One region of the Fenollaria sp. C0166D3 genome, then DNA from elsewhere that is predicted to be linked to it. Evidence: riboswitches for the same ligand, from Rfam matches in the RefSeq annotation. Region 1 holds a riboswitch; each other region holds the start of a gene.

Region 1 (4,247 bases):
AGACATTTGGTAGATGCATGGCCTTAAAAACTTTTATGATGTCGACCATGGGTGTCGTTACACTTAGGAAGATGACCGAAGAGGTCGCCGCAAGAGATCTCATGAAAACTCTGAGAAATAGCATCTCTTGCCCCTCAATCACTCCAAAGTAGCCGCCAAAAATCTTTATCGAGTAGGAAAAATGATTTTCCTTTGAAAAACCTATAACCAAAAATATCGTTCCTAATAAAATAAATATAAGCGGAACTTTGATAAATGATATGACGTTTCTCAATTTAAACTTTGCACATGTGAGCTCCAAAATTATTATTAATAAAAATATGGATAAATTTACGTATATATTGTCTAGTCCTATGGCCAAAACAAGCATAAGTAAGGTGAATAAAAATTTGTATCCCGCCTTAACATGCCTTAAGCCGTTCGTATAGGCAAACTGATCAATGAGTAGCAATCTTTTTTAGCTCCTTTATTTGCTTTCTTTTTTGCTTGCAGCGCCCTTCCAGCTGCCAATGATGTAGCCTATAGCTCCAGCACCGATAGCTGCTTGAAGGCCAAATAACAAGGATTCAACTTCGCCCGATGGTGGTTCCCAAAGGGATTCAAACCATGGTTCATAGTCTGGGTTTAAGGCTTCAATTTGTTCGCTTGCTGCGTCATCAGATCCACCATATTCCCCTTGAACAAAGATTAATGGCGTAACAACTAATAAAATCGCTAGGATAATTAATATCCAGTTAGTCTTTTTAGATTCCTTCATTTTTAAGTACCCCCTCACCTTTGTATCTAACCATAAGGTTAACAACTACAACAGTTAATAAGCCTTCAACTATAGCTATAGGTACTTGAGTAACAGCAAATATCGATAAGAACTTGCCTAGAGCCGCACCAAAGCCTATGCCTTCGTGATAAACTATAGCAAGTTGAGTCGCAGTGATAACGTAAGTGAATAAGTCACCAAGTGTTGCTGCTAAAAATACTGCCACGCTTCTGTTTTTGTTTTTTAGTAATTGATAGATGGCAAAAGCTAAGAAAGGTCCAGCTATGGCCATAGAGAAAGTATTAGCACCTAAAGTAGTTAGACCACCGTGAGCTAATAACAATGCTTGGAATAGTAAAACAATTAAACCTAAAACAGATGTTTGAAGTGGTCCAAATAGTATAGCACCTAGACCAGTACCTGTTGGGTGTGAGCAACTACCTACTACTGAAGGGATCTTCATAGCAGATAATACGAAGATAAAGCCACCTGCAAGTGCAAGTAGAACCTTCTTTTCGTTTGAATCAGAGCCTTTTGCAATTTTTCTAATACCAAGTATGATAAATGGTAGTGATATTAGTCCCCAGATTATGCACCACTCTTTAGGAAGGTAACCTTCCATGATGTGCATTGCGTAAGCGTCTGCGGATAATAAAATTAGCGAAAGACCCATGAGAATGAAATTTTTCTTCCTCATAAATTATTCCTCCTTTTATTTTCCTACGCAAAGACTCCTTTTAAAAATCAGATTGATTTAGAAAAGAACCTCTCTTTGCCGAAGGTATTTCTTGATAAAGTAAGGTTTTCCGGCTAGCGCTTTAAGCCCTTGTAAACGCCTTCCCATTATTAAACGAATAACAGTGACTTAAGTGTTTACTCAGTATGCGCCAACGGCAGCGGCGACTGCGTTTTTTAAACTTCCCTTAAACAGTATCAATATGATTATATCACTACAGATTGTAAAATGCAAGGCAATAAGCACATATAAAATAATATAAATAAGTATAGTAGATGGACTTTTATAAAAAAGAAAGAGTGGCATCGAGCTACCCCTTCTTCGTACGAATCCTTATTTACTTGTTTCTTTTAACTTCTCCAGCGTATGTTACTAAGGTATCCTTAGTTCCGTCTGAATAGTTAACTACTGATGTTCTTAGAACTTTAATCATACCAGAGTAATTATCATCTTCATAATAGTATGTGTTATTGAACTTAGCTCCAAAAGGAACCGCTAAGCTCGCTACTACAGATTTTGTTTCACCGCCTGGCAAAGACTTATTAAATTGATAATTAAGTCCTCTCTTTTGATTAGCTATAGAGTTAACTAGGACATCATAGTTGGCACCGTCGTGGTGATGCTTCATGCTTGCTGCATTAGCTGGGCTAATAGCTGCGCTTAGTAGAAGCAATACAGTCATGACAATGGCTAGTGACTTCTTCATACTTCCACCTCCCTTTGTGTAGACAGTAATTACTATCTTTACTATAGTATATCAGATATATAGTAAAGAAAGAGTAACAAAAGAGTAACAATTTGTGAGAGATGAAAAAAGGAGAGCTAATTGCCCTCCTTTGATTAAACTAATTAAATTCTTTTGTAATGGCTACACTATGATAAGACTCGCCGCGATCACTTACTGACCAAACACCTACATAAGAAACTTTGGAAGCATTGTCTCTATATATTACTTGATATTCTGTATCGTCAAGGTCAGTCAAATTTATTTTAAAAATCTTTTTACCTACATTATTAGCATTAAAATTAAATTGCTTAATAAACTTAAGCTCTTCATCAACATAATATTTACAAGTTTTTTCTTCTAAGCCATATTGATTACTTGATAAATTATATGCCTTATCATAAAACGCCCTATTATATAGAGCTTGTCCATCGCATCTAACGAAGTCATTGCTTATAGAAAGAGCTCTGTCAAAATAATTTCTCGCTTTTGCATCTAATTTTTTATATGAATCTTCTGTATAAGACCTGCTAAGTTCAACATCTACGCCAAGATTGTTTCCAGCGTAAGTGTCATCTCCATTTACAGGTAGCTCCCTAAATAGTGACAATACTAGACTTGCTCCTTGATCGTATATAAACTCATATCTTGTACGCTCATGTGAACCAGTGTTTTCTATACTCTTTTTGATTTCTTTGTAATCAGAAGCTAAGTCAAATCCAAGCGTTTTAGAGTGCTCCCAAGCCTTGCTACTTAATCCGTGGAAGTAATTAGCATAGTCATGAAGCTCGTCCCAACCAAGTGCTAGCTGCATCGCTTCTTTACAAAGCTTAGCATCATCTTTAATAAGGGCTTCACGGTACTTAATAATACCGGCTAATTCATCTTCATCACTAATCTTGCTATCTTTATTATCTTTATTATCTTTATTATCTTTGTTTTCTTTATTTGCTTCATTGTTTTTTACTTCACCATTGCTATTTAAAATTATGGTTTCAGTTTTGGCATCATAGTCAACGCCAAGACCTATTAAAGAAGCTAAGTCCCTAAGCTGAATGTAGTTATACCTATCTATAACGGCTGTTTTAAGTTCTTTTTCTTCACCATTAACAAGGATTTTCTTTGACTCGACAAATGCTTTTGCCTTTGCATTTTTAATAGCTACTAAATCTCCTTCCAATTTAGTGTAGCTATTGTCAAGATATATCATTACGAGCTCTTTCTCTTTGTCGTATCCTACACTGAATTGACAGTTTTTTCCATTTAACAGAGCCGCTACATCTCTTAGTTTTAGGTAGTTATAACGCTCTACAGTATATGAGCCAACCATAACTTCTTCACCATCAAGAATAATCTTTTTAGTGTTTTTAGTCGCATCAACAGTCTTAGGCTTAGCAAATGTGCTTGGCATAAATGTTATTAGCATGAGCATTGCTAATAGTAATGAAATTTTCTTCTTCATAATAAGTCCTCCTCTTGTTTATTGTGATAAATCAATTATAAAACAATTCACTATATAATTCAAGAGATTATTTAATTTTTAAGTATAAATAAGTCATAATTGTCTACAAAAGATAAATTATATCTTTATAAATAAAAAAAATCTGCCACCATTTCAGTGACAGAAAATATATCTATTGAACTTTTTCTTTTGCGTGCTCCAAGCCTTGTTTATACAGCATCAAAACGTGTTCGTCATCAAGTGAGTATATCAGTGCCTTGCCATCTCTCTCGTACTTAACTAGGCCAAGGTTTCTTAATATCCTTAAGTGGTGACTAACAAGTGGCTGTGTCATGTTTAGCGCGTATGAAAGGTCTGTAACGCACATCTCGCTTAAGCTTAGCGCGTGTATTATTTGTATTCTTGAAGGCTCGCTAAGCGCTTTCATAATGTCTGCAAGTTTCTCAACTATCTTATAGTCGATGACATCGTTTTTTATTGCGTCTAAGTCTTCTTGACTTAATTCTCTATTTTCCATAATCTCCCTCCAAGTCTCTCGTTATGCTTACAAAGTCATCAAAGCTTAGCT
Region 2 (4,247 bases), on a different contig from region 1:
TCCTTAAAATCCTTTGGCGCATAGGCAAAGCCAAAGCGCACCCCTGGCAAAGCAAAGGTTTTAGTCATAGCTCTTACAATAATCACGTCCTCACCCTTAAATAATTTTATGCTGTCATAATCATGCAGAGTAAACTCAATAAAGGCCTCGTCAAGTAAAAGTGTCGCTCCATACTCTTTACAAATTTCTTGTGCCTTAATTAGCTCTTCCTTCTTAAGCAATCTGCCATTAGGATTATTTGGGTTAGTGAGGATTAGTAGGTCGCCCTTCTTCAAGACGTTTAATTCGTCAAAATCAATTTTAAAATCCTTATAATTTATTCTAATCAATTCTTTTTTGTAAACACTAGCTCTAAGCTCGTACTCATAGAACGATGGGTCAAAAATAACCACTCGACCTGCCCTGTGTATCGCCTTGTCAATTATCTCTATAGACCCATTGCCCAGGATAATATTAGACGCATCACAAGCCAAGTAAGTGGCTACATTATCTATCGCTTCTCTTGCCTTAATGTCGGGATAAACATTAACATGGTCAAAGTCATCTCTGATAAAGGAGAAAAGTCTTTCGTTCATATTAAATACGTTAATGTTAGAGCTGAAATCTATGAGTTTTTTGTCATAATCATAAAAATTGGCTCCGTGCATAATTTACTTCCTTTTCTTTAAGTAAAATAACGAGATATAGTCGTTATCCTTGCGTATTTCTTCCTCATCTGTTAGATACATTTCGTTTGGCATCGATATTCTCTTAAAATATTCTGCTTCGTAAGTATCTTTAAGCTTTAAAACGGCTTCTTTATTAAGTGTTCCCTTAAGTATAACAGCTCTGTCTGGTTTTGCCGCTTCAACAAGCTCTGTATTGTCGCTTATCACAAGGCTCTCGCCCTTTTCAATAAGCGGCTCAAGGTTCATGGCAGTCAGTGCAACAAAGGATGGCATGCCATTTACTAAATTTATATTTATCTTCTTATCAAGTATCTTTGTTAGATTCATAGGTGTCGAAAAAACTGCCGCATCGCCTATAGTTACGAAACTTACGTCTCTATACTCAGCTAAAGCCTCTTCTAGTTTAACTTTTAAATCATTATATAAAGCTTCGTTAGCACTTTTCATATCAAAAGGCATCTTGATGATTGGCTTGTCACCAATGTAGCTCATAACTGTGTCAAGAGCAAGATTACGGCCTCTGTTATCAAGAACAAAGACAGCATTGGTATTCTTTAAAGTAAGTATAGCCTTGACAGTTAATAAGTCTTCATCGCCAGGTCCTACGCCAACTATGTTTAGTAGCGGCTCTTCCATCGCCTTAACTTTTTCTATACAGTCATTTAATATATACTCCTCTTCGCCAAGACCTTTATCAATAAGTTTTACTTCATAACCAAGCTTTTCTAGTCTTGTCTTGATTGAGTCTTCATCGTCAGGAGCAATATCTTCAAGCATGTGAACGCCTGAAACTAACATGAATGGCCTTAGATATAAAGTTTTTGTATCTTTAGCTAAATTTTTAATTACGCTTTCAAGATCAAGCTCGCCCTCAATGCTCATCATGTGATACTTATCATTGTGCGCTCTGAATGCTTCGTCAATGTCTTCATATATCCTATCGGCAACATGATAAGTGCCATGACCAACATAGATAAATTCTTCGCCTTCATTTAATTTTTGGGCTGTCATGCCATCAATAAGCTTAGCTATATCCTTGCTATTGCTGATAAATGGAGTAGTAAGCCTGTTAGAAACATCTTTAAGCTTCTTATACTCTTTTCCTGGAATGATGTTTGTCGAAACGACTCTTATGTCCTTGTATCCAGCCTCTTTAAGCTTCTTAATAGCTTCGCACTCATCATCAAAAGACATGCCCTTCTTTTCAAGTATCCTCTTAACTATCCTTGAAGTGAAGCATACTTTTACATCGCAGTCCTTAAATTCATTTTTAAAGCCATTAACAAATTTGTCAATAACTCTTTCGTGTTCCCTAAGCCTTGTTGTGCCAAAGAAACTTAATAATATTGCCTTTTTCATATGACCCTCCATAATATGTACTCGAGAGAAAAGGAAAAATAGGAGAAGCGCGCCCTTTTCTCTCGCCGGTTTTTGGAATAAAAAAATCCTTGAATAGGGGTTTCAAGGATATAAAACATACATATTGAGTAAGTTTTTCCTTCCCACCGAAGAAGTAACTTTATACGAACGTTCTTAAGATATCCTGACTTATAGCTCAACCTTGTCTAAACCTTCCCAGTTTCCCAGTGGCATACTTAGACTCGTCACTATTTACAGTAGCGGGGGCTGTCTTGGACTTACACCAAGTTCCCTTATCAAACATTCAAAAATTACATCTATATGATATCATATATGTAAATATTTTTCAAGTGAATTAAAAAATATTTATTAATTTTCTTTTTCGTGATTCAAAACACGGACAAAGGCATTTGAGTGCTATATAATATCAACATACTTTTCAAAAAATAATTTCCTAAAAATTTAGCTTACAAAAAAATGCACAGATGTAAAACGATTGTTTTGACATAAGTGCATTTTTTTATTTTAATATTAATTTTAAATATATAGCTGCGATTACTATGACTAATAAGGCTAGTGCCTTATACATCGCCCTTATGGTGAAGTAGACGCCATTTGTATTCACTTCGCCATCTAAGTCGCCAATATATGGTTTATCGACTATCTTAGAAAAATATTTATGTGGTCCGCCTAAACGAATTTTTAAGAGGCCCGCTATAGGAGCTTCAAGGAAGGCGCTATTTGGACTTGCGTGTGCATATCTATACTTAAAAAACGTTCGACACGCGTAGGCAATGTTTTTATTAAAGATGTTCGTGATTAGTATTAGAATCGCGCTTAATCTTGCTGGCACTAGATTGACCAGGTCATCTATCTTTGCTGCGAAAAAACCAAGATCACCATATTTTTCATTCTTGTAGCCCCACATCGAGTCCATGGTATTAATGAATTTATAAACCAGTCCAAGTGGTGTATATATCGCGATATAGATAAGCGGCGCGATAACGCCATCTGAAGTATTTTCAGCGACTGTTTCAATAGTCGCTTTAAGTATCTCTTCTTCACTTAATTCGCTTGTGTCACGGCCAACTATGTAGGAGAGCCTCTTACGGCCTCTCTCTAGCGAATGGCCTAGCTCTTTTACGACCATATCTGCCTCGAAGTGAAGTGAGCGTGCGGCTAGGCAGACGTAGACCATGTATGAAGTGTAGATTAGATACAAATATTTATTGATCTTAAATAATATTATTGCCAAGTATCCGAATAAAAAGGCAAGGCTCATGTTGAAGAGTACTGCTACTAAGCCAAGTACTTTCAAAAAGCCGCCTCTTGCCCCTGTCCTTCGAATTAATTTTTCTTCAAAGCTAATGACATTACCCATGACTTTAACTGGATGAAAAAAGTTATATGGGTCCCCTAAGATCAAATCAAGCGCCACACCTATTAGTATGGCGATGAGTTTATAAGCCAAGTATTGCATTTAACTTATCTATATCGATGGATTTTGCGAAGACATCAGCTAGTCTATCGATCTCATTATTCATCGCGTCGTGCTCTGCCATGTGAGCGTTGACGGCCTTTTCATAATCGTGAAGCGAGTCCTCGTCCGCTATCTCAAGCTTTGTATATGGCACTATGCCAAGACAGTCAAGACCTGTTAGCTCGTGAAGTTTTTTTATGCCTTCATCAAGTAGGCTCGCATCGCCCCTAAACTTGTTGATGATGTAGCCCTTTATTCTTGATCTATCTTTTTCGTCAAGTATCATGTATGTGCCGTAGATTGAAGCAAAGACGCCGCCCTTATCTATATCTGCGACTATAATTGCGTTACTATCAGCAAGTTCAGCCATGCCAGTATTAACGAAATCATCCTCAAGTAAATTTATCTCAGCTGGTGAGCCGGCTCCTTCTATAATCATGACATCATATTTTTTTTCAAGCTCTTCAAAAACTTCTTTAACCTTAGCTTTTAGTTCTTTCTTAATCGAGTAGTACTCCTTTGTATTCATGTGCTTATATAATTTGCCAAGCACATAGACGTCGCTACCTGTATCTGACGATGGCACTAGAAGTATCGGGTTCATGTACTCGTCCGCCTCTATGCCAGCAGCGTAGGCTTGTATTGCTTGTGCGTTACTAATCAGCTTTCCGTCTTGTAGCTTAAATGAGTTTCTCGACATGTTTTGTGATTTAAACGGACATACCTTGTAGCCCTTGTCT
Region 3 (4,247 bases), on a different contig from region 1:
TCAATCGAGACAAGAGCTAAGGTCATAGACTTCGGTATCAGTCAAATCAGTGGCGGCTCGAAGACATCAGTTGGCGGCTACGCTACAGAGGAAGTCGCTGCAGCAGCTGATACAGAGCAGTTCTTCACATCAGACCAAAGAACGCTTGACGAGGTCGTTTCATGGTTAATGAATACAGGCCACATACCATCATTCTGCACAGCTTGCTACAGAGCAGGCAGAACTGGCGATAGATTTATGAGCCTTGTTAAAGCTGGACAAATAGGCAATATCTGTCAACCAAACGCACTTATGACACTTAAAGAATATCTTATGGATTACGCATCGCCTGAAACAAGGAAGAAGGGCGAAGCGCTTATTGAAAAAGAGATAGAAAATATTTCGCGTGACGACATCAAAGAGCTAGTTAGAGCAAATCTTAAGAAAATCGAAGAAGGCGAGAGAGACTTCAGACTATGATGGCGCGTTCATTACAAAAGCACGTTGTCATCGCAGGCAGAGTAAACGCAGGCAAGTCAACGCTTTTTAACTCCATAATGGGTTCAGACGCGGCGATAGTCTCGGAAGAGCGCGGTACGACAACAGATGCGGTTCGTAAATCCATCGAAGTGCCGGGACTTGGACCAGTCGTTTTTATTGATACGGCAGGCTTTGACGACGACACAGCTCTTTCAGCTGAGAGGCTAAAAAAGACGCACACCGAATTTAACAAGGCCGACGCCTTTATATATACCCTTGATAATGGTGATGAGGCTATTTTATCAGAGCTAAAAAAATACAATAAGCCTGTCATCAAAGTTATTATGGCAATCGATAGAGACGTGAGCTATGATAATGAAGATGCAATCGTTTATAGAGATGACTCATCACGCGAAGAAATATTTTCAGCGCTTAAAAAAGTTTTAGAAGTAAAGGAAGAATCATTATTAGCTGGCCTTGTTGATAGTGGTGCGACCATAGTTATGGTTATGCCGCAAGATGCAGCAGCGCCAAAGGGTAGACTGATCAAAGCGCAAGTCGAAGCGATAAGAGAAGCGCTTGACAAGGGCATGACAAGCATAGTCGTGGGTGACGAAAGGCTTGAAGAAGTGAGAGATAGATTTACTGACATCGACCTTGTGATCTGCGACTCAAGAGTTTTTAAGAAGGTTTACGAGATTTTTGGAAAGACTACAAAAGTCACTTCGTTCTCAGTACTTTTTTCGAAAATGAAGGGCGATATAGATTACTTTATCGAGTCCGCAAAGAAATTCGATACTTTTAAAGGCGACGAGAAGATTTTAATAGCCGAGGCTTGTACGCATCCGCCGCTAAATGAGGACATAGGCACAGTCAAGATACCCGCCATGCTTAAGAAACGCTTCGGCGATGGTTTGAAATTTACATTTACAAGAGCCGATGACTTTGATGATATAGGTGGCTATGATATTATTATTCATTGTGGGAGTTGTATGTTTAACAGGGCGCATTTAATGAGTAGGGTGCGTCAAGCGAAAGAGAAGGGTATTGCGATGACGAATTATGGGGTTACGATAGCCTATTTGCAAAATATATTAGATAGGATTTCGCATTAGACCAAAATTCTTATCAAAATCGCGCCTGAGGCTTGTTCGCTTTTCGGCAATGCTCGAGTACTCGCGTGTACGCTCCGCTTGCCTCAAAGCTCCACTTCGCCTCATCCATCGATTTTGCTTGAAGAATGACTTAAACTTAAAATTAAAATTTTAAGCTTAAGTCTTAGTTGATTCATCCGTAGTAAAAAACAGTTCTTTTATAAATTAATAAATACTTCTGTGGATACAATTAATTTTGTATCCATTTTTTATCGATACTATTTAGTGAGAAAAGTGATTTTCACGAGCGCAGCCTTCGGAATAAATTGCATTAATTTCTTAGCGCAGTGAGCCGCCCGTGGGCTCATTTAGTTGAGCGAAGCGAACGGATATGAGACCACAGGTGAGCAAGCTTAGAAATTAACAATTTATGTAGACGTAGCAAGCGAAGGAAAACACTTTTCGATGTGCAATTGTCAATTTGCCCCACTAAGCTGCGTGGAACAATCTTTTCGATGTGCAAGCTTAGAAATTATCAGTTTTCGTAGACTAGCAAGCGAAGGAAAACACTTTTCGATGTGAAATTGTCAAGATAGATACCCTATATGTATCTATTTTTATTTATACAAATACATTTTAATTGACTAAATGCGTGAAATGTAGTATAATAAGTGCGGATAGAATATAACAAGGAAGTAGGTTAGAGTCCTACACAGTGCCGCTACGGTATTTGCGATTAGCATAAGTCCGATACTTGTACTTTAGTTTTGCTCCGGTTCAGAGCAAGGCTAGTTTTTTTAGCACAGTTAATTCTATACTATAGTATATTAAAGGAGAAAGATTTTATGAAAAAAATTATTTTCTTGGCAGTCATCTTATCATTATTATTCACATTTGGCTGCAAAACTAACGACACAGGCGCAGACAAGAACGAAAAGACTGCCTCTGGCGAAAAAACAGAAACTACTGAAAAGTCTGATGTTAAAGAGATAACTGTTGGTCAAACTTGGGTTATTACAAGTGATGACCCACTTGATGGAGCAAACGGTTGGAGCATCACAAACCACGGCATCAGCGAGTACGTTTACACTCTTCAAGCTGATGGTACTTTAAAATCAAGATTTGTTAAATCAATCGAGGCTAAAGACGAGACTCACTTTACTGCTGAATTAAACGAAGGCGTTAAGTTTGCTGATGGCAGCCCAGTTGATGCTAAGGCATTTTGTGAAGCAATGAACATGATCATGGAAAACAATGAATTTGCTCGCGCTTCTGCTGGTAAGATCGTTTTCACTCCAGTAGAAGACTACAAAGTAGAGATACTTACTGAGCTACCTACAGTTAATCTTGAATCAATTTTCGCTGAGTGGACTAACGTTATGTTCAAGAAAGATGGCGACAAATACATCTTCACAGGCGCTTACAAGATTAAAGAGCTTAAACCAGGAGCTGAAGTAGTTTTAGAGAGAAACGAATATTACGATGGTTTTGAAAATAGACCTGAAACTGTTATTATCAAGGCTTTCAAGGACGGAAATGCGCTTAAGCTTGCTTATGAAAGCGGTGAAGTGGACCTAGCTTTCGGCCTTACAAACGATGTGGCTGTCGGTTTAAAGGACAAGGGCTTCAAAGCGCTTGATTACAATGCTGGATACCAATACTACTGCTTCTTAAATCTTAAGAGAGATCATTTAAACGACCTTCACTTCAGAAAGGCGCTTGACCTTCTTGTTAATAGACAAGAGATTATCGATGCACTTGGCGGAGGAGACATGCCTACAGGACTATTTGCCAAGAACTTCAGCTTCAATGGCGATCAAAAATTAACTTTTGATGTAGACAAGGCTAAAGAAGAATTTGCAGCTGCTGGCTACACTTATCAAGGCGACAAGCTTATGGACAAAAACGGAAATCCTGTTAAGCTTACTATATTAACATACTCAGCTAAACCAGATCTACCAGTTATTGGTCAAGTACTTGTATCTGATCTAGAACAAGTGGGTATAGAAGCAAGCGTTTCACTAGCTGACAGCATCGACGAAGAAGCTGCTAAGGGTAATCACGATATCTTATTATACGCTCAAAACCCAACAGCAAGCGGCAACCCACACTATTTCTTCGCTCAACACTTTAAGACAGACGCTGTTAAGAACCACAGCTACTATGCTAATGCTGAAGTTGATAAATTAATCGACGAACTTGGCGTAACAGCTGATATTGTTAAGAGAGACGAGCTTTCAAAAGAAATTCAAGCAAAGATCTATGAAGATCTTCCAATACTATATACAGTTGATCCGCACTGGTTTGTAATGCTTTCTGATAATATTAAGAATTATGAAATCTGGAACGGAGACTATTTTGTAACAAATCCAACACTAACAGTTAGATAAATGAAAGTCATAAACTTTTTTTGCAAATGGCTTTTGATATTCATAGTAGGCTCTCTAATCGCCTTTGGCATCGTTAGGCTTATGAGCGGCGATCCAGTTATGATGGCGCTTAGCGAAAGAAACCTTCCTGCGACTGAAGAAAATATTAGCTATTTGAAAAAAGAATTCGGCCTTGATAAATCACTTGGCATGCAGTATTTTGAGTGGATAAGTGATTTTATCAAAGGCGATTGGGGCAAGAGCTACATGACAGACGTCGATTTGAAGCCTGAAATATTAAGGAGAGCTCCTGTTTCAATTATGC

Evidence for each region. A riboswitch is a leader RNA that binds a small molecule or an ion and turns the genes downstream of it on or off. The one in region 1 is predicted to bind cobalamin.
Region 2: linked by a shared signal. The riboswitch ahead of AC1EJ0_RS03140 (sirohydrochlorin cobaltochelatase) and the one ahead of AC1EJ0_RS03700 (energy-coupling factor ABC transporter permease) in region 1 are both predicted to bind cobalamin.
Region 3: linked by a shared signal. The riboswitch ahead of AC1EJ0_RS04630 (ABC transporter substrate-binding protein) and the one ahead of AC1EJ0_RS03700 (energy-coupling factor ABC transporter permease) in region 1 are both predicted to bind cobalamin.

What each region holds. Positions count from the first base shown of each region.
Region 1 is NZ_JBWPVU010000004.1:41,604-45,850, forward strand. It holds gene AC1EJ0_RS03690 (CbiQ family ECF transporter T component) at 1-451, opposite strand, end outside; gene AC1EJ0_RS03695 (energy-coupling factor ABC transporter substrate-binding protein) at 467-757, opposite strand; gene AC1EJ0_RS03700 (energy-coupling factor ABC transporter permease) at 744-1,454, opposite strand; cobalamin riboswitch at 1,537-1,704, opposite strand; gene AC1EJ0_RS03705 (hypothetical protein) at 1,831-2,199, opposite strand; gene AC1EJ0_RS03710 (hypothetical protein) at 2,339-3,679, opposite strand; gene AC1EJ0_RS03715 (ArsR/SmtB family transcription factor) at 3,852-4,196, opposite strand; gene rsmA (16S rRNA (adenine(1518)-N(6)/adenine(1519)-N(6))-dimethyltransferase RsmA) at 4,186-4,247, opposite strand, start outside.
Region 2 is NZ_JBWPVU010000003.1:146,424-150,670, forward strand. It holds gene AC1EJ0_RS03135 (pyridoxal phosphate-dependent aminotransferase) at 1-647, opposite strand, end outside; gene AC1EJ0_RS03140 (sirohydrochlorin cobaltochelatase) at 651-2,027, opposite strand; cobalamin riboswitch at 2,184-2,357, opposite strand; gene cbiB (adenosylcobinamide-phosphate synthase CbiB) at 2,548-3,507, opposite strand; gene AC1EJ0_RS03150 (cobyric acid synthase) at 3,488-4,247, opposite strand, start outside.
Region 3 is NZ_JBWPVU010000005.1:38,203-42,449, forward strand. It holds gene hydG ([FeFe] hydrogenase H-cluster radical SAM maturase HydG) at 1-459, shown strand, start outside; gene hydF ([FeFe] hydrogenase H-cluster maturation GTPase HydF) at 456-1,574, shown strand; adenosylcobalamin (AdoCbl) riboswitch at 2,230-2,349, shown strand; gene AC1EJ0_RS04630 (ABC transporter substrate-binding protein) at 2,399-3,943, shown strand; gene AC1EJ0_RS04635 (ABC transporter permease) at 3,977-4,247, shown strand, end outside.